3 regions of the Xanthomonas medicagonis genome follow, and region 1 is predicted to be linked to each of the others. Evidence: predicted binding sites of a transcription regulator. Region 1 holds the regulator's gene; each other region holds the start of a gene.
What was found. Region 1 encodes FliA, which starts transcription of late flagellar genes. Its sites were predicted from a motif close to TAAAGTTTNNCNNNCNNNGGCCGATAA; they were not measured.
Positions count from the first base shown of each region.

Region 2: the regulator FliA is predicted to act here: its motif matches at 3,519-3,545, upstream of AB3X07_RS07420 (methyl-accepting chemotaxis protein).
Region 3: the regulator FliA is predicted to act here: its motif matches at 1,533-1,559, upstream of AB3X07_RS05630 (methyl-accepting chemotaxis protein).

Region 1 is NZ_CP162488.1:2,782,399-2,788,329, reverse strand. Features, by position in the region: gene AB3X07_RS11775 (chemotaxis protein CheA) at 1-664, opposite strand, end outside; gene AB3X07_RS11770 (protein phosphatase CheZ) at 669-1,280, opposite strand; gene cheY (chemotaxis response regulator CheY) at 1,281-1,673, opposite strand; gene AB3X07_RS11760 (RNA polymerase sigma factor FliA) at 1,691-2,440, opposite strand; gene AB3X07_RS11755 (MinD/ParA family ATP-binding protein) at 2,437-3,321, opposite strand; gene flhF (flagellar biosynthesis protein FlhF) at 3,308-4,960, opposite strand; gene flhA (flagellar biosynthesis protein FlhA) at 5,131-5,931, opposite strand, start outside.
Region 2 is NZ_CP162488.1:1,756,554-1,762,484, forward strand. Features, by position in the region: gene AB3X07_RS07410 (M1 family metallopeptidase) at 1-1,719, shown strand, start outside; gene AB3X07_RS07415 (pectate lyase family protein) at 2,193-3,257, shown strand; gene AB3X07_RS07420 (methyl-accepting chemotaxis protein) at 3,710-5,931, shown strand, end outside.
Region 3 is NZ_CP162488.1:1,309,222-1,315,152, forward strand. Features, by position in the region: gene AB3X07_RS05625 (NADP-dependent oxidoreductase) at 1-373, shown strand, start outside; gene AB3X07_RS05630 (methyl-accepting chemotaxis protein) at 402-1,478, opposite strand; gene AB3X07_RS05635 (DUF2339 domain-containing protein) at 1,710-4,448, shown strand; gene AB3X07_RS05640 (DUF3999 domain-containing protein) at 4,445-5,809, shown strand.

The DNA.
Region 1 (5,931 bases):
GCACCAGTTCGCCGATCAGGTTCACGATCGCGTCCAGGCGCTTGGTGTCCACGCGCACGGTGTGTTCGGGTTCGGCGGCCTTGGCCGGCGCGGCGGCCGCCTTGGGCGCGGCGCTGGGCGCGCGCGGCGGCGGCTGCAGCGCCTGCGGCGTGGCCGCGGGCGGCGCGTCGCCATGCAACTGGTCCAGCAGCGCCTCGAATTCGTCGTCGTCGATCAGGTCGTCGCCGGCGCCCGCGGCCTTGGCCGGCGCGGCGGCGGGCTTGGCCGCCACCACCGCCGTCTCTTCGCCGCTGGTGGCGAACTGCGCGATCAGCGACGCCGGCGCGCGCGGCGGTTCGTTGCCGCTGCCGAACGCGTCGAGCATCGACTGCAGGTAGTCCAGCGACTGCTGCGCGGCGTCGAAGTGCCGTGCCTGCAGGGTGGCCTGGCCGGCGCGGGCCTGGCCGAGGGTGTCCTCGGCGGCGTGGCACAGCTCCACCATCGGGGTGATCGCCAGGAAGCCGGCGCCGCCCTTGAGCGTGTGGAAGCCGCGGAACACCGCGTTGAGCTGGCCGCTGTCCTCGGGCGCCTGCTCCAGCGACACCAATTGCTCGCCGAGCCGGTCCAGGATCTCCTGGGCCTCGATGATGAAGTCGGCAGCGATGTCGTCGGGTACGGCGCTCATAAAATTACAGTCCCAGTCCTGACAAAAGGTCGTCGGCGTCGTTCTGCGACACGCCGTGACGGTCCAGTCCGGCCAGCGCGGGGCCGGCCAGGCCGCCGTCGGCCTTCTTGTTGTCGTCCTTCGGCGGCAGTCCCAGCGCGCCGAAGCCTTCGTGCACGCGGCGCACGATGGTGGCGACGCGGCGGATGATCTGCCCGGTCAGGTCCTGGAAGCTCTGCGCCAGGGCCATCTCGGTGAGGTTGTGGCGGATCTTGTCGAGGATCTCGCTCTGGTCGCCGCTGAGGCCGCCGGCGCTGAGCTGGTTGGCCAGCGCGCGGCATTCCTCGGCCAGGTCCAGGGTGCGGTGGCTGGCCTGTTCGGTCATCTCCACCACGTGGTCCAGGCGCGAGCAGGCGTCGTCCAGTTCGCCGGCCTCGCTGGGCACCACCGGCAGTTCGCCGAGCGCCTGGCCCAGGTCGCGGGCGAGCCGGCTCAGGCCCTGCATCATCGGTCGCGTGCGCCAGGCGGCGAGGGTGTCGATCTCCCTGCGCCAGCCGGCCTCGTCGCCGTTCTCCAGCGCGTCCAGGGCGCCTTGCAGGCGTTCGATCAGGGCGGTACGTTCGGCGGTGGCTTCCATTTAGGCGGTCGCTCCCAGACGTTCGAAGATCTTGCCCAGCTTCTCCTGCAGCGTCTGCGCGGTGAACGGCTTGATGATGTAGCCGTTCACGCCGCACTGCGCGGCCTCGATGATCTGCTCGCGCTTGGCCTCGGCGGTCACCATCAGCACCGGCAGGTGCTTGAGCTTGTCGTCGGCGCGGATGTTGCGCAGCAGGTCGATGCCGGTCATGCCGGGCATGTTCCAGTCGGTGACCACGAACTCGAACGGTGCCGAGCGCAGCGCGGCGAGGGCGCTGTTGCCGTCTTCGGCCTCGGCGGTGTTGGTGAAGCCCAGATCGCCGAGCAGATTCTTGACGATGCGTCGCATCGTCGAGAAATCGTCCACGATCAAAATCCGCATGTTCTTGTTCACCGCTTACTCCTTGGGTCTTATTCTTCGTCTTCCAGGCCGGCGTCGGCCGCTTCGAACGCCTTGAGGCGCCCGCGCAACCGGACCGTGGCCTGGCCGTGGATCTGGCACACGCGCGACTCGCTGACACCGAGCACCGCGCCGATTTCCTTCAGGTTCAGTTCCTGCTCGTAGTACAGCGACAGCACCAGCTGCTCGCGTTCGGGCAACTGCGCGATCGCCTTGCCCAGCTCGCGGCCGAATTCGCTGCGTTCCAGCATCTGCTGCGGATTGGGGCCGCCCTTGGCGATGGTGTCCAGTTCGCCATGGTCCTCGACCCGCGACTCCAGGCTCAGCACCTGGCCGCGTGCGGCATCTTCCATCAAGCGCAGGTATTCGGGAAGCGGCATGTCCATCGCCGCGGCCACTTCGTTGGCGGCGGCGGCGCGGCCGGTGCTCTGCTCGATCTTGCGGATCGCCGAGGCGGCGTCGCGGGCGCGGCGGTGCACCGAGCGCGGCACCCAGTCGCCGCGGCGGATCTCGTCGATCATCGAGCCGCGGATGCGGATCGAGGCGTAGGTCTCGAACGAGGCGCCCTGGTCGGCATCGTAGCTGCGCGAGGCCTCGATCAGGCCGATCATGCCGGCCTGGATCAGGTCGTCGATCTCGACGCTGGCCGGCAGCCGCGCCGCCAGGTGGTGGGCGATGCGCCGCACCAGGTCCGAATGCTGGGTGATGTAGTCGTTGGCGCTGTTGCGCTGCACGGCGCGGTACTGGGCGGCGGCGTTCATGCGGCGACCCCCCGCTGGATGATCCGTTCGACGAAGAACTCGACGTTGCCGCGCGGCGCGGTCGGGGCCTGCCAGCGCGCGGTGCGGCGGGCGATCTCGGCGATCGCCTGCGCCGACGGGCTGGACGGGTAGGCCTTGACCACCGGCTGCTGGCGCTGCACCGACAGGCGCAGCCAGTCGTCCTGCGGCACGCAGCCCAGGTAGTTCAGCGACACGTCGCCGAGGAACTTCTCGCACACCCGGCTCAGCTTGTCGTACAGCAGGCGGCCTTCGTTGAGGTCGCGGACCATGTTGGCCACGATCTGCACCCGGTCCACGCCGCGTTCGCGCGAGAGCACCTTGATCAGGGCGTAGGCGTCCGTGATCGAGGCCGGTTCGTCGCAGACCACCACCACCGCGTCCTGCGCGGCCTGGCAGAAGGTCAGCACGCTGTCGGTGATGCCGGCTGCGGTGTCGATGATCATCACGTCGAGCTCGCGCTGCAGCTCGGAGAACACGTTGACCAGGCCGACGTGCTGCGCCGGCGGCAGTTCGGCCATGTGCCGGCGGCCGGAGGCGGCGGGCACCACCATCAGGCCGTTGGGCATGTCGATCAGCACCTCTTCCAGGGTGCAGCGCCCGGCGACCAGGTCGGCGAGGGTGAACTTGGGGGTCAGCCCGAGTAGCACGTCGACGTTGGCCAGGCCGAGGTCGGCGTCCAGCAGCAGGGTGCGCTTGCCCATGTCGGCCAGCGCCATGGACAGGTTGACCGAGATGTTGGTCTTGCCGACGCCGCCCTTGCCGCCGGTCACGGCGATGGTGCGCACCGGGCCCAGCGGCTCGCTGCGCGTTGCCGACAGGGGGAAGGCATTGGTCAGGTTGACGTAATCACGCGACGGCATGGGTCTGCTCCGGAGTACAGGGCTTATCGGCAGCGCGCCGCAAATCTTCAAGGCGCAATACCAGGCTGGCGGCGTTGGCGCGGTGCAGGTCGTCCGGCACGCGCTGACCATCGGTCACCCAGGTGATGGGAAGCCGGTGGTCCGCGACCACCGACAGGGCACTGCCAAACCGCCCGGTTTCATCCAGCTTGGTCAAGATCACCCCCTGCGGATCGGCGCCGGCGAACCGGCGCACCACCTCGTCCAGGTCGGAGAAATGGGCATTGGCAGGGAGTACTAGCAAGGACCGGACCACTCGCGAGGCGCGCAGCCAGTGCAACTGCGCGACCAGGGCGCGGTCGCGCTGGCCCATGCCGGCGGTGTCGATCAGCACCAGCTTGTAGTCGCGCAGGCGCTCCAGCAGCTGCTGCAGGGCGGCGTCGCTGTCGGCCTCGTGCACGGCGATGCCGAGCTGGCGGCCGTAGCTGTGCAGCTGTTCGCGGCCGCCGACGCGGACCGTGTCGGTGGTGACCAGGGCCACGTCGCGGGCGGCGTGGCGCTCCAGGAAGCGCGAGGCCAGCTTGGCGATGGTGGTGGTCTTGCCGGCGCCGGTGGGGCCGATCAGGGCGATCACCCCGCCTTCCTCGAGCGGGTCCAGCGCGGCGATCGGCAGGCGCTTGGACAGCAGGCCCAGCATCAGCCCGCGGCCGCGGTGCAGCTCCAGGTCGGCGGGGATCTGCATGACCACGTCGCGGGTGATGCCGCTGTCGAAGCCGTAGTCGTCCATCAGCTCCAGCGCCTGGGCACGCACCGGCGAGCCGCGCAGACGTTCATCGGTGAGGCGGTTCATCTCGCGCTCGATCATCTGCCGCATCAGCGCCAGTTCGTCGCGCAGCTGAGTCAATTGTTCGTCGTTCTGCGCGGCCGGGAAGCTCGGCACCGGCGCCAGCGCCGGCGCCGTCGGGATCCCGGCGCTCGCGGCGGCCTGCGGCGCGGCCGCGGCGGCCGGCGCCGGGGCGGCGGGAGCGGCGGTCGGAGTCAGCGCCACCGCGGCGATGTCCTCGAGCCAGGCCGGCACCGCGGCGGCGGCGCTGGCGGGCACGGCCGGGGCGGCGAACGGGCTGGGCATCGGCACGCTGATCGGCGCGTTGCGGAACACGTCTTCGGGAATGCGGAATTCGGCGAACGGGGCGGTGTCGGCCACCGGGGCGGGCGGCGCAGCGGCCGGACGGCTCGGGGCGGCGGGGCGGCTCGGCGCGGGCGCGGTGCCGGCGGGCATCGCCGAGGCGGCGATCGCGGCCGGCTGGGTCAGCGGCCGCGCCGGCGCGGCCTGCGCCGCGGGCGCCGGGTTCGCCTGGCCGGCGGCCGGGGCGCGGCGCTGGCTGATCGCGGCCATCATCGCCATCGCCGGATTGGCCGAAGCCTTGGCCGGGCGCGGCGCCGGGTTGGCGGCCGACACCGGCAGCCGCGCGGTCTCGTCCGGACGCACCGCGTCCAGCGCCTGCTGCACCAGCGCCTCGTCGTAGTTGCTGGCGGCGACGATCTCGATGCCCTCGTCGGTCCGACGGTTGGACAGGATCACCGCATCCGGACCGTGCTCGTCGCGCACCATGCGGAACGCGGTGCGCATGTCGGGAGCTACGAAGCGTTTGATCTTCATGGGTGGAGGCCGGGAATGGGGAATCGGGAATGGGGAATGGATGGGGCGCCTGCGCTGCCGTCTGGTGGGCCGCGATGCCGTGCTTGGGTTGTGGTGTTCTTACTCATTGCTCTCTCCGCTGTGGGAACGCTGTTGCGCTTCCCCATTCCCGATTCCCGATTCCCCGCACCTCAGCTAATCGTCCCGACCAGCTTCAGCCGCTTGTCTTCCGGCACCTCGCTGTAGGACAGGACCGACAGCGAGGGGACGCTGTGGCGGACCAGCCTGGCCAGGGCCGCGCGGACCTGCGCCGGCACCAGCACCACCGCCGGCTCGTTGCGCGCCTCCTGCTTGCCAACGCACTCGGCCAGGCTCTGGTGCAGTCGCTCGGCCAGGCCGGGTTCCAGTGCGGCACCGTTGCCTTGCGTAGAGTCCTGCAAGACACGTTCCAATTGCGGGGCCAGGGTGAACACCGGCAGTTCGGCGGACATACCCGCGATTTCCTGGACGATGAACCGGCCCAGCGCGTTGCGCACCGCGGCGGTGAGCGCGCCGGGTTCCTGACTCTGCGGGGCGTGCTCGACCAGGGCCTCGACGATCTTGCGCAGCTGCCGCACCGGGATCTTCTCGATCAGCAGGTTCTGCAGCACGCGCACCACCACCGACAGCGGCAGCGCCTTCGGGGTGAGGTCCTCGACCAGCTTGGGCGCGCTCTTGCCCAGGGTGGCCAGCAGTTGCTGCACTTCCTCGTGGCCGAGCAGTTCCGGGGCGTGTTCGCGGATCAGGTGCGACAAGTGGGTGGCGATCACCGTGGCCGGGTCGACCACGGTGTAGCCCATGGTCTCGGCCTGGGCGCGCTGGTGCGGCTGGATCCAGATCGCGTCCAGGCCGAAGGCGGGGTCCTTGCCGGGAATGCCGTCGATCTTGCCCAGCGCGCCACCCGGGTCCAGCGCCAGTTCGCGGTCCGGATGGATGTCGGCGGTGGCCACCGG
Region 2 (5,931 bases), 1.0 Mb from region 1:
GGCAACCGCAGCCCGGACACGCTGGACGTGCTGTGGCTGCAGTTGGACCAGAACATCTACCGTGCCGACGCCCGCGCCCGCGGCGTGCGCGCGGCGCGGACGGACCGTCCGCCGGCACCGTCCAGCGACGGCTACCGCATCGCCAGGGTGGAAGTGGAGCAGGGCGGCAAGCGCGTGCCGGCCACGTTCCTGATCGACGACACACGCATGCGCGTGGACCTGCCGCAGCCGCTGGCCAGCGGCAAGGCGCTGAAGCTGCATCTCGACTACGCCTACACCGTGCCCGGTACCTGGGGCGGCCGCACCGCGGTCACGCCCACCGGCGACGGCGACATCTACGAGATCGCGCAGTGGTATCCGCGCATGGCGGTGTACGACGACCTGCGCGGCTGGGACACGCAGCCCTACCTGGGCTCGGAGTTCTACCTCGAGTACGGCGATTTCGACTACGCGGTGACGGTGCCGTGGAACTACCTGGTGGCCGGTTCCGGCGAACTGGTGAACCCTGCGCAGGTGCTGACCGCCACGCAGCGCCAGCGCCTGGCCCAGGCTGCGGCCAGCGACCGCACGGTGACCATCCGTGGCGTGGACGAAATCGGCGATGCGGCCAGCCGGCCCACCGCCAGCGGCAGCCAGACCTGGCGCTTCCACATGGCGAATACCCGCGACGTGGCCTTCGCCGCCTCGCCGGCGTTCGTCTGGGATGCCGCGCGCATCAACCTGCCCGACGGCAAGCATGCGCTGGCGATGTCGGTGTATCCGCGCGAAGGCGTCGGTGCCGACAAGTGGGACCGCTCCACCCAGTTCGTCAAGGCGTCGATCGAGCACTTCTCGCAGTGGTACCCGTATCCGTGGCCGGTGGCGGTGAACCTCGGCGGCCACGGCGCCGGCATGGAGTATCCGGGCATCGTCTTCGACGACATGCGCGACGGCGGCAAGGAGCTGTTCTGGATCACCGCGCACGAACTGGGCCACGGCTGGTTCCCGATGATCGTCGGCTCCAACGAGCGCCGCGATGCGTTCATGGACGAAGGCTTCAACACCTTCATCGATGTCTACGCCTCCGACGCGATCAACCACGGCGAATTCGCGCCCAAGCGCGACAGCGAATATGCGCCCAAGGGCGGCAATCCGGTCGACGAGATCCTGCCGCTGCTGGCCGATGCGCAGGCGCCGACCCTGCTCGACCGCGCCGATGCCACCAGCGAGCAATACCGGCATCCGCTGACCTACTTCAAGGGCGCCCTGGGCCTGGTGCTGCTGCGCGAGCAGATCCTCGGCCCGGCGCGCTTCGACCCGGCGTTCCGCAAGTACATCGCCACCTGGGCGTACAGGCATCCGACCCCGTCGGACTTCTTCCGGCTGATGGAAAGCGAGTCCGGCGAGGACCTGTCGTGGTGGTGGCGCGGCTGGTACCTCAACAACTGGCAGCTGGACATGGGCGTACGCGCGGCCCGCTATGTCGATCACGACCCCGCCAAGGGCCTGCTGGTGACCCTGCAGAGCCGGCAGAAGCTGGTGATGCCGGCGACCTTGCGCATCGACTTCGCCGACGGCAGCCACCTGGACCAGCGCGTGCCGGTGGAGACCTGGATGCAGCAGGCGCAGCCGCAGCTGCGCGTGCCGAGCACGCAGAAAGTGCTGCACGTGACCCTGGATCCGGAGCACCGGCTGCCCGACGCCGACCGTGGCGACAACGAACTCGACACGGTGAGCTGATTCACGCTGGCGGGCGCGCGGCGCCCGCCGCTCCCCGCCTGGGGCGCCGTGTCCGGCGATGGCGGCCATCGGCGATCGCGCGTCGCCATGCTGCGTGTGCAAATCGTCCGCATCCGGCGGAACGCGCCAATGACGCGCTTGTCCCGGTCACGGCATGGGCGCGTGCGGCGCGCGGCACCGATTCGCAAGGCGGAACGTGGCCCCGCGCGGCGGTCGGCCAGGTTGCGCACGCGTCGAGACGGCCTGCGCGCGCGCCTGTCCGCGGCTGTCGTTGTCTGTCTCCGCGTGTCCGTTCGTGTCCGCTTCGGATGTCCCGCGCGCCGATCGGAGGCGCCGATCTAGCTTCCGCATGCGGGCGATTGCGCAGGCGCCGGCGGCGGCGAAGACTGCGCGCGGCCCCCACGCCCCGTGCCGTCGCTCGCCGCTTTCGCGTCGCGCGGCATGCACTCCATGCTGCTAGATGGGAGAGTCCGATGAACATCCAACCGCTCACGCGCGCGCTCGCGCTGGTCCTGCTGTCCTGCGCCGCGCCGGCCATCGCCGGTCCGGTCGGCTACGGCGCCGCCACCACCGGCGGCGGCAACGCCGTTCCGGTCAATGTCGCCACGCTGGAGGCGATGCAGGCCGCCATCGACGGCTACGCAGGCAGCGGCGGCCTGGTGCTGAACTACACCGGCCAGTTCGACTTCGCCAGCATCGGCAACGTCTGCGCGCAGTGGCAGTTGCCGGCCAAGACCGTGCAGATCAAGAACAAGAGCAACATCACCATCAAGGGTGCCAACGGCTCCTCGGCCAATTTCGGCCTGCGCGTGGTCGGCAACGCGCACAACGTGGTCATCCGCAACATGACCATCGGCCTGCTGCCGGGCGGCGAGGACGCCGATTCGATCTCGCTGGAGGGCAATTCCAGCGGCGCGCCGTCCAACATCTGGATCGACCACAACACGATCTTCGCGTCGCTGACCAAGTGCCCCGGCGCCGGCGACGCGTCCTTCGATGGCGGCATCGACATGAAGAAGGGCGTGCATCATGTCACCGTCTCCTACAACTACATCCACGATTACCAGAAGGTCGCGCTCAACGGCTACAGCGACAACGACACGCAGAACGCCGCCGCGCGCACCACCTACCACCACAACCGCTTCGAGAACGTGGAATCGCGGCTGCCGTTGCAGCGCCGCGGCCTGAGCCACATCTACAACAACTACTTCAACAACGTCCTCACCTCCGGCATCAACGTGCGCATGGGCGGGGTGGCGTTGATCGAGGCCAATTACTTCGAGAACGCGAAGAATCCGGTCACCTCGCGCGACAGCAGCGCCATCGGCTACTGGGACCTGATCAACAACTACGTCGGCGGCGGCATCACCTGGAGCGTGCCCGACAGCACCAGCAAGCCCTACGCCAACGCCACCACCTGGATCTCATCGAAGACCTTCCCCGAGCCGCTGGGCTACGTGTACACCGCCATGCCCGCGGCGCAGGTCAAGGCCAAGGTGATCGCCACGGCCGGGGCGGGGACCAACCTGGCCGAATGAGGCACGCCGCCTCCGCGCCCGATGGCGCGGAGGCGGTCACCGGTGGTGGCCGCAAGATATGCCGTTTGCCGCATATCAGCCGTAGTGGCAACTGCAGCCGCGCCCGCGACCGCCTGGAGCGAGCCCGCGTCAGCAACGATTGAAAATGGTGCTATTTCACGCAAAATTCACCTGTATGTCGCAATCGGGTGAACATGGCGCATGACGCGCACGCGCCGCTCACAATGTTGAGCAAATTCAAAAACTGTGCGCAGTTGCGCATCAAGAATCGCAGGCGACCGCCGTTACCTACTACGAGTACCCGCACGGGACATCCCGGGTGCGGTCGGTGCTGGAAGTGCCTTCCCCTTCTTCTCCGTCGCATCGCGTCCAGGCCGTTGGCTTGAGGGTGTCCTGCGCGATCCAGGTCGTGGCGGGGCTCATCTCCTTCTCCCAATTGGTGCCCCCCCCTCATGATCGGATTCCTTCAGCGCTACAACGTCGGGACGCGGCTCGCGTCCGCCTTCAGCGTCCTCATCCTGCTGTCCTGTGGCCTCGTGGTCGCTGGCCTGCTGACGTTGAAACAGGCGCGCGACATGATGGATACCATCGTCAATCGGCGCATGCAGATCCTCGATTACACCGGCGAGATGCGCAACGCCAGCGCGCTGATCGCGATCAATCTGCGCAACATCGTGCTGCCGACCACGCAGGAACAAAACGCGGGCTTCGCCAGGATCGTCGAGGAGCAGCGCCGCTACTACGACCAGGTCCACGACAAGCTCTATGCGATTCCGGTCACCGACGCCACCGGCGCGCAGATGCGCAAGCAGATCGACGACGCCTACCAGCGCACCCGCGCGGCCAACCAGCAGGTGCTGGACCTGGGCATGGCCAACAAGGCCGACGAGGCGCTGAAGGTGATGCTGGGCCAGGCCGCGCCGGCCAACCTGCACTGGCAGGAGGCGATCGCCACCTACGCCGACCGGCAACGCCAGCGCGGCGCCGAGGCCTATGCCAGCGCCAACGTGGCGATGGACCGCGGCCGCGGCCTGCTGGTGGCCGGCGGCGTCATCGTGGTCTTCGTCAGCGGCCTGCTCGCCTGGTTGATCACCCGTAGTCTGACCGTGCCCCTGAACCGCGCCACCCGCGTGGCCGAAGCCATCGCCAGCGGCAAGCTCGACAACGACGTTCGGACCGACGCCCGCGACGAGACCGGGCGCCTGCTGATCGCGATGCAGGGCATGCAGCAGCAGGTCGGCCGCCTGATCGACGCGCAGTTGGAGATGGCCAGGCGCCACGATGCCGGCGAAGTCAGTCATCGCATTGACGCGCAGGCCTTCCCCGGCGACTACGGGCGCATGGCGGCCGAGACCAATGCGCTGGTGGCATCGCACCTGGCGGTGAAGACGCGCCTGGCGCAGATCATGGGCCGCTATGCGATCGGCGACCTGTCGCAGGACATGGATCGTCTGCCGGGCGAGGAAGCGGTGTTGAGCCTGACCATGGACGAGGTCAAGGCCAATCTGTCGGCGATGAACGGGCAGATCAAGCAACTGGCGACGTCGGCCGCCGCCGGCGACTTCAGCGCGCGCGGCGATGCCGCCCGGTTCCAGTTCGACTTCCGGGTCATGGTGGAGAGCCTCAACCAGCTGATGGCCACCGCCGACGGCAATCTGCAGTCCCTGTCGGCGTTGCTGCGCTCGATCGCCGACGGCGACCTGACCGTGCGCATGCACGGCCAGTTCCATGGCGTGTTCGCGCAAATGCGCGACGACGCCAACGCCACCGCCGAGCAACTGGCGCAGATCGTCGGCCGGATCAAGGACTCGGCGGTATCGATCAACGCCGCGGCCAGCGAGATCGCCACCGGCAACGACGACCTGTCGCGGCGCACCGAGCAGCAGGCGGCCAGCCTGGAGGAAACCGCCGCCTCGATGGAGGAACTGACCTCCACGGTCAAGCAGAACGCCGAACATGCGCGGCAGGCCAACCAGCTCGCGGCTGGCGCGGCTGCGGTCGCCTCGGAAGGCGGCGAGGTGGTCGGCCAGGTCGTGGACACGATGAGCGGGATCGAGGCCGCGTCGAAGAAGATCGCCGACATCATCTCTGTGATCGACGGTATCGCCTTCCAGACCAATATCCTGGCCTTGAATGCGGCCGTGGAAGCGGCGCGCGCCGGCGAGCAGGGCCGCGGCTTCGCCGTGGTCGCCTCGGAAGTGCGCACCCTGGCGCAGCGTTCGGCCAGCGCGGCCAAGGAGATCAAGGCGTTGATCGACGATTCGGTCGGCCGTGTCGCCGCGGGCTCGGTGCTGGTCGGCCAGGCCGGCAAGACCATGCAGGAGATCGTGGCCTCGGTGCAGCGCGTCACCGACATCATGAGCGAGATCTCGGCGGCGTCGCAGGAGCAGTACGCCGGCATCGAGCAGGTCAACCAGACCGTCACCCAGATGGACGAGGCCACCCAGCAGAACGCCGCGCTGGTGGAAGAGGCCAGCGCCGCGGCGCGCGCGATGGAACAGCAGGCGACCGAGCTGACGCAGGCGGTGGCCGTGTTCAAGCTGGAGGACGGCGTAGCCCCCGCGCGGGTGGCGCAGGCCATCGCCGCGGTGGCGCCGCCGCGGGCGCGGGCACGTCCTGCCGCACCGGCGCAGGCGCCGCGCCCGCGCGCGGTCGCGCTGGCTAGCGACAAGGA
Region 3 (5,931 bases), 1.5 Mb from region 1:
CAGCCTGGGCAACGACGTGCTGGAGAAATCCCTGCGCGTGCTCAAGCCAGGCGGCACGCTCATTTCCATCTCCGGCCCGCCGGACCCTGACTTCGCCGTGCGACAAGGCCTGGCGTGGCCGCTGCGGCTGGCGATCCGTCTGCTGAGCGGCGGCATCCGCAGGAAGGCCCGGCGGCACGGGGTGGACTACGCCTTCCTGTTCATGACCGCCAACGGCGAGCAGTTGCGCGAGATCGGTGCGCTGATCGAGGCCGGCAGCATCAGGCCGGTGCTGGATCGGGTGTTCCCGCTGGAGGAGGCGGCGCAGGCCCTGGCCTACGTCGAGAGCGGACGCGCCAAGGGCAAGGTGGTGATCGAGGTCCGCCAGCGCTGAGCGTGGGGCGCTTCGCGCGCGTGTCGCGCTACAGCGCCTGCAGGATCAGCGAGTGCCAGCCGGTGCGGTAGGTCTCGTAACCGGGCGAGGCGGCATGCGCGATGCAGTGCGGGCGCCCGCCCAGATCGCTCAGTACGGCGCCGCGCGGCTGCTTGAACAGCGCGTCGCGGCCGGGGAAATCGAGACGGTCCTGCAGCATGCGCCCAGCCGAATCGGCCAGCACCTGGCCGTGCTGGTCGACAATGCATACCCGGCTGCGGCCCCATTCCTGCTCCGACAGCGGCGTGCGCTGCACCACCGTCTGCGCCAGCGCGTCCCAGCGGAACACGATGCCGAGCACGCCCAGCACGCGGCCGTCGACACGGCCGCCCTCGCGCACGGTACAGGCGTACACCAGCACCCGTTCGCCATCGGCCAGGGGGCTGGCATGCACGTCCTGGAAACCGAACTGCTCGCCGCTGCGGGTACGCACGGCCTCCTCGAACCAGGCCTGCCCGGACACGTCGCTGCCGACCGAGGCGTAGTGTTGCGGCCGGCCGTTGGCGAGGATGCGGCCGTCGTTGCCGGCCAGCACCAGATCGAAATACACCGTGTACGAGTCCAGGATCTGGCCCATGCGCCGCGCGGCGTAGGCCAGTTCGGCGGCGTCGCGGCCGGGCCGCGCGGCGGCGACGATGGCCGCGTCGGTCGCCCACCAGCGCACGTCGCAACTGCGCTCGTAGAGGTTGCGGTCGATCAGGTCGATGTTGCCCAGCGCCAGTTCGCTCAGGCGGGTGTCGCGCACGTTGTCCTGCAGCCGCTGCAGGGTGTGGCCCATGTCGGTGCTGGTGCTGGCGGCGACCCTGTCCAGGTCCTGGGTGGCCTCGGCGACGCGCCGCGACAGCACGTCCATTTCCTGCGCGATCACGCTGAAGCCGCGCCCGGCCTGGCCGATCCGCGCCGATTCGATGCGTGCGTTCATCGAGATCACATGGGTGGTGCGATTGATTTCGTCGATGCGCTGCAGCGACCGGCGCAGCTGTCCGAGCAACTGGTCGGACAGGCCGACGACGGCGCGGATGTGGTCGTCGATGCCTGGTTCGGCGGGGATGGCGGGCAGGTTCATTTCGCGCTGTCGATGGGAGGGGAGGGGGCCGCAGACGCAGACGGGATAAGGCAAGTAGCGGCCGGGCGAAGGCGCGCTTGAGCGCGGCCGCGACGTCCGCCCCGGTCGGGTGGGCGGTGCCGCGCGCGGCCGCGGCAACGGCGATCTCGTCTACCATCTTCGCCAGGTCCGGCGTCGCCGGGCCGCTGGCGCGCCTGCCATGGCGCCGTGTCGCCTCGGAGAGGATGCCGGATGGAGTCGTTGATCGTGTTGGGGGTCTTGGCGGTGCTGGCCGTGCCGGTGCTGCTGATCGTGGTGCTGGTGATGCTGGGCGGCGTGCGCCGGCGGGTGGCGGCGCTGGAAGGGCAGGTGGCGCAGCTGCGCGGCAACGCGGTGCAAGCACCGTTCGCGGGCACGACGGTCGCGGCCGAGCGCGACGCGGCCACCGCCGACCTCGGCGCCGACGCCGGACCCCGCGCCTGGCCCGAGCATCCCGCCGATGCGGTGGCGCCGGCCACGGTGGCGCCGACCGCACCGGTGTCGCCACCGCCTGCGCCACCGCCGCTTCCGCAGACCATGCCGCAGCCGCAGCCATACGCGGCGCGCGGCGCCCAGGCCGCCGACGCGGCGGACGCCGCGGGCGTGCAAGCGGGTCCGCCGCCTGTCGCGGCGCCGCCGCGCGGCCCGGATCCGGTGGAGCGGCTGTTGGGCGGCATCAAGCGCTGGTTCACCGAAGGCAACGTGCCGGTCAAGATCGGCATGCTGGTGCTGTTGGCCGGCGTCGCCGCGCTGTTGAAATACGCCGGCGACCAGGGCTGGCTGCGCATGCCGATCCAACTGCGCTATGCCGGCATCGCCGCCGCGGCGCTCGCCGGCCTGGGCTTCGGCTGGCGCCAGCGCACCCGCAAGCGCAGCTTCGCGCTGGCCCTGCAAGGCGGCGCGATCGGCGTACTGCTGCTGACCGTGTTCGCCGCGTTCAAGCTGTCGGGCCTGATTCCGGCCGGCGCCGCCTTCGGCCTGAGCATCGTGCTGGTGGCGGGCATGTGCGTGCTGGCGGTGGTGCAGGAATCGCGCACGCTGGCGGTGCTGGCGACGCTGGCCGGATTCCTGGCGCCGATCTGGCTGTCCACCGGCAGCGGCAACCATGTCGGCCTGTTCTCCTACTACGCGGTGCTGAACGCGGCGGTGTTCGCGATCGCCTGGTACCGGCCATGGCGGGTGCTCAACCTGCTCGGGTTCGCCTTCACCTTCGGCATCGGCACGCTGTGGGGCGTGCTGCAGTACCAGCCGGCGAAGTTCGCCAGTACCGAGCCGTTCCTGCTGCTGTTCTTCGCCTTCTACCTGCTGATCCCGATCCTGTACGCGCGCCGGCAGCCGGCCGAGCGCGGCGACCTGATCGACGGCAGCCTGGTGTTCGGCACGCCGCTGGTGGCCTTCTCGCTGCAGGCGGGCCTGCTGCGCGGCGAAGGCCTGCCGCTGGCGCTGTGCGCGCTGGGCCTGGCGGCGCTGTACGCGCTGCTGGCGGCCGCGCTGCTGCGGCGCGCGCGCTTCGCGGTGCTCGGCCAGGCCTACGCGGTGCTGGCGGTGGGCTTCGCGACGCTGGCGGTGCCGTTGGCGCTGTCGGCGCGCGCCACCGCCAGCGTGTTCGCGCTGGAAGGCGCCGGCCTGGTCTGGCTGGGCTTGCGGCAACGGCGCTGGTTGCCGCAGCTCAGCGGCGCCGGCCTGCAGATGGCGGCGATGCTCGGCTTCGCGTTCGGGCTGGACATGGCCGGGCACGACACCCATGCGGTGGCCAATGCCACGTTCATGAGCGGCGCGCTGATCGCCGTCGCCGGCTTCGCCAGCGCCTGGAGCTACCGCCGCGCGGGCGCCGTCCTGCCGGCGCTGGGCTACTACCTGTGGGGCCTGGCGTGGTGGTGCGCGATCGGGGTCGCCGAGATCGCGCGCTTCGTCGAGTTCGCCGCGCGCGCCGATGTCTGGCTCGCCTTCGTCGCGCTGACCGGCTGGCTGGCGGCCGAAGTGCATCGGCGGCAGCCGGCGCGCGCGCTGGCGGCGACCACGCTCGGCGCGCTGTTGCTGGCGCTGCCGTTGGCGCTGTTGCAGGCCGATGCGCACGGGCAGCCGTTCGCCGGGCATGGCGTCTGGGCCTGGGCGCTGTTCGCGGCGCTGGGCGTGCGCAGCCTGATCTGCCTGCGTGGCAGTGGCGGCGGCGTGGCCAAGGCGGCGCAGTTCGTGTGGTGGCTGCTGTGGCCGGCGGTGCTGGCGCTGTCGGGCATGTGGCTGGCGCAGCGCTTCGCCTTGGCCGAAGGCTGGCAGTGGGCCGTGCTGCTGGCACCGTGGCTGCTGGTGGCGGCGCTGTCCCTGCTGCGCTGGCGCTGGCTGGCCGCGCCGCTGGGCGCGCCGTTCGATCCGTGCCGCGGTGCGCTGCAGGGCAGCTATTTCGGCCTGCTCGGGGTGGCCTGGCTATGGACCCTGTGCGTACCTGGCTCCAGCGCGCCGTTGCCGTGGGTGGCGGTGCTCAATCCGCTGGAACTGAGTCAGCTGCTGGTGCTGGTATTGGCGGCGCGCTGGCTGTGGTCGCCGACCGCGCCGGCGGCGTTGCGCGCGCGCCGTCTGCCGCTGCTGGCCGGTGGCGGCTTCCTTTGGATCACCAGCGTGACCCTGCATGCGGTGCATTACTGGGGCGGCGCGCCCTGGCACGGACTGCTCGCCGACGGCGTGGCGCAGACCAGCCTGACCGTGGCGTGGAGCGTACTCGGCGTGCTCGGCTGGGTGCTCGGCTCGCGGCGCCGGCAGCGCGGCCTGTGGCTGGCCGGTGCGCTGCTGATGGCGGTGGTGCTGGGCAAGTTGCTGCTGGTGGACCGCGGCAACCTCGGCAACGTCGCCGGCATCGCCTCGTTCATCGCCTACGGCCTGCTGTGCACCGTGGTCGGCTACTTTGCGCCGGCGCCGCCGCGCGCCACCGAACCGGCCGAGGAGGCCCATCCATGAAACGCCTGATGCTTCCCGCGCTGCTGCTGGCCCTGTCGCCGCTGGCGGCATCCGCCGCCAGCCAGCGCAGCGACTATGCGCGGCAATGGCCGCTGACCCTGCAGGATCCGGATGCCGGCGCCTATCGCGTGCAGCTCGACGACGCGGTGTACCGCAGCGCGCATCGCGCGTCGCTGGGCGACGTAGAAGTGTTCAATGCCGCCGGCGACGCCTTGCCGTCGGCGCTGTTCGCCGCCGAACAGGCGCAGGCCACGCCACGCCGGCAGACGCTGCCCTGGTTTCCGCTGCCGCCAGCGACCGCCGCCGGCGACGACGGCCTGGAACTGATCGCCGAACGCGACGCCGACGGCAGCGTGCGCCGCATCCGCACCCGGGTCGGCGGCACTGCCGCGAGCGCCAGCGAGGCCGGATGGCTGATCGATGCCAGCGCGCTGCGCGAACCGCTGCGCGCGCTGTCGCTGCAATGGGACGCCGATGCGCAGCCGCGGCAGGGACGGTACCGGGTCGAGGCCAGCGACGATCTGCGCGACTGGGAGTTGCTGGTGCCCGAGGCGACGCTGGTCGACCTGAGCAACCAGGGCAATCGCCTGCGGCAACTGCGCATCGCCCTGGACAGCCGCGCGCGCTACCTGCGGCTGCTGCCGCTGTCGCCGGCACCGCTGCCGCGGCTGACCGGCGTGGAGGCCGAACTGGCCCCGGCGCCGGTCGTCGCCGACTGGCACTGGCAGCAGTTGGATGCGCTGCAGGCCGATCCGGCGCAGCACAGCTTCGAGTTCGCCTCCCCCGGCCGCTACCCGGTCGCGCAGCTGGATATCGCGCTGCCCGGCAACAGCGCGATCGAATGGCGCGTGCAGAGCCGCGACGACGCCGAGGCGCCCTGGCAGGACCGCGCCGGGCCGTGGGTGGCCTACCAGGTCGGCAGCGGCGCCGGCCGTTCGCCGCCGCAGGCGCTGGCGCAGCCGGTGCGCGATCGCTACTGGCGGTTGCTGGCCACGCAGGATCCGGGCCGGCAACGGCCGGCGCTGCGCCTGGGCTACCAGCCCGAATCGCTGATCTTCCTCGCCCAGGGCACGCCGCCGTACGCGCTGGCCGCCGGCAGCGCGCGCACCCAGCGCGCCGACACGCCGCTGGCGGCCACCCTGCAGGCGCTGCGCGAGCAGCGCGGGCCGCAATGGGCGCCGGCCACCGCCAGCCTCGGCGTGGCGACCCCGCTGGCCGGCGCCGCCGCGTTGCAGGCGCCCGCGCCGGCGCGCGACTGGAAGACCTGGCTGCTGTGGGGGCTGCTGGTCGCCGGCGCGCTGCTCGTGCTGGGTTTCGCCTTCAGCCTGTTGCGCAGGCCCGCGGCGAACGACGCGGGTTGAGCGATCCGCCGCCGCGCCGTTGCGCGCGGCGGTGTTGGCGCGCGTGCGCGATCGGCTCGGCGCCGACGGCTGCGCGCGCAAGCGTCGCGCGGGCCGCGATTTGCCGCTGCGCGGCAAACGCC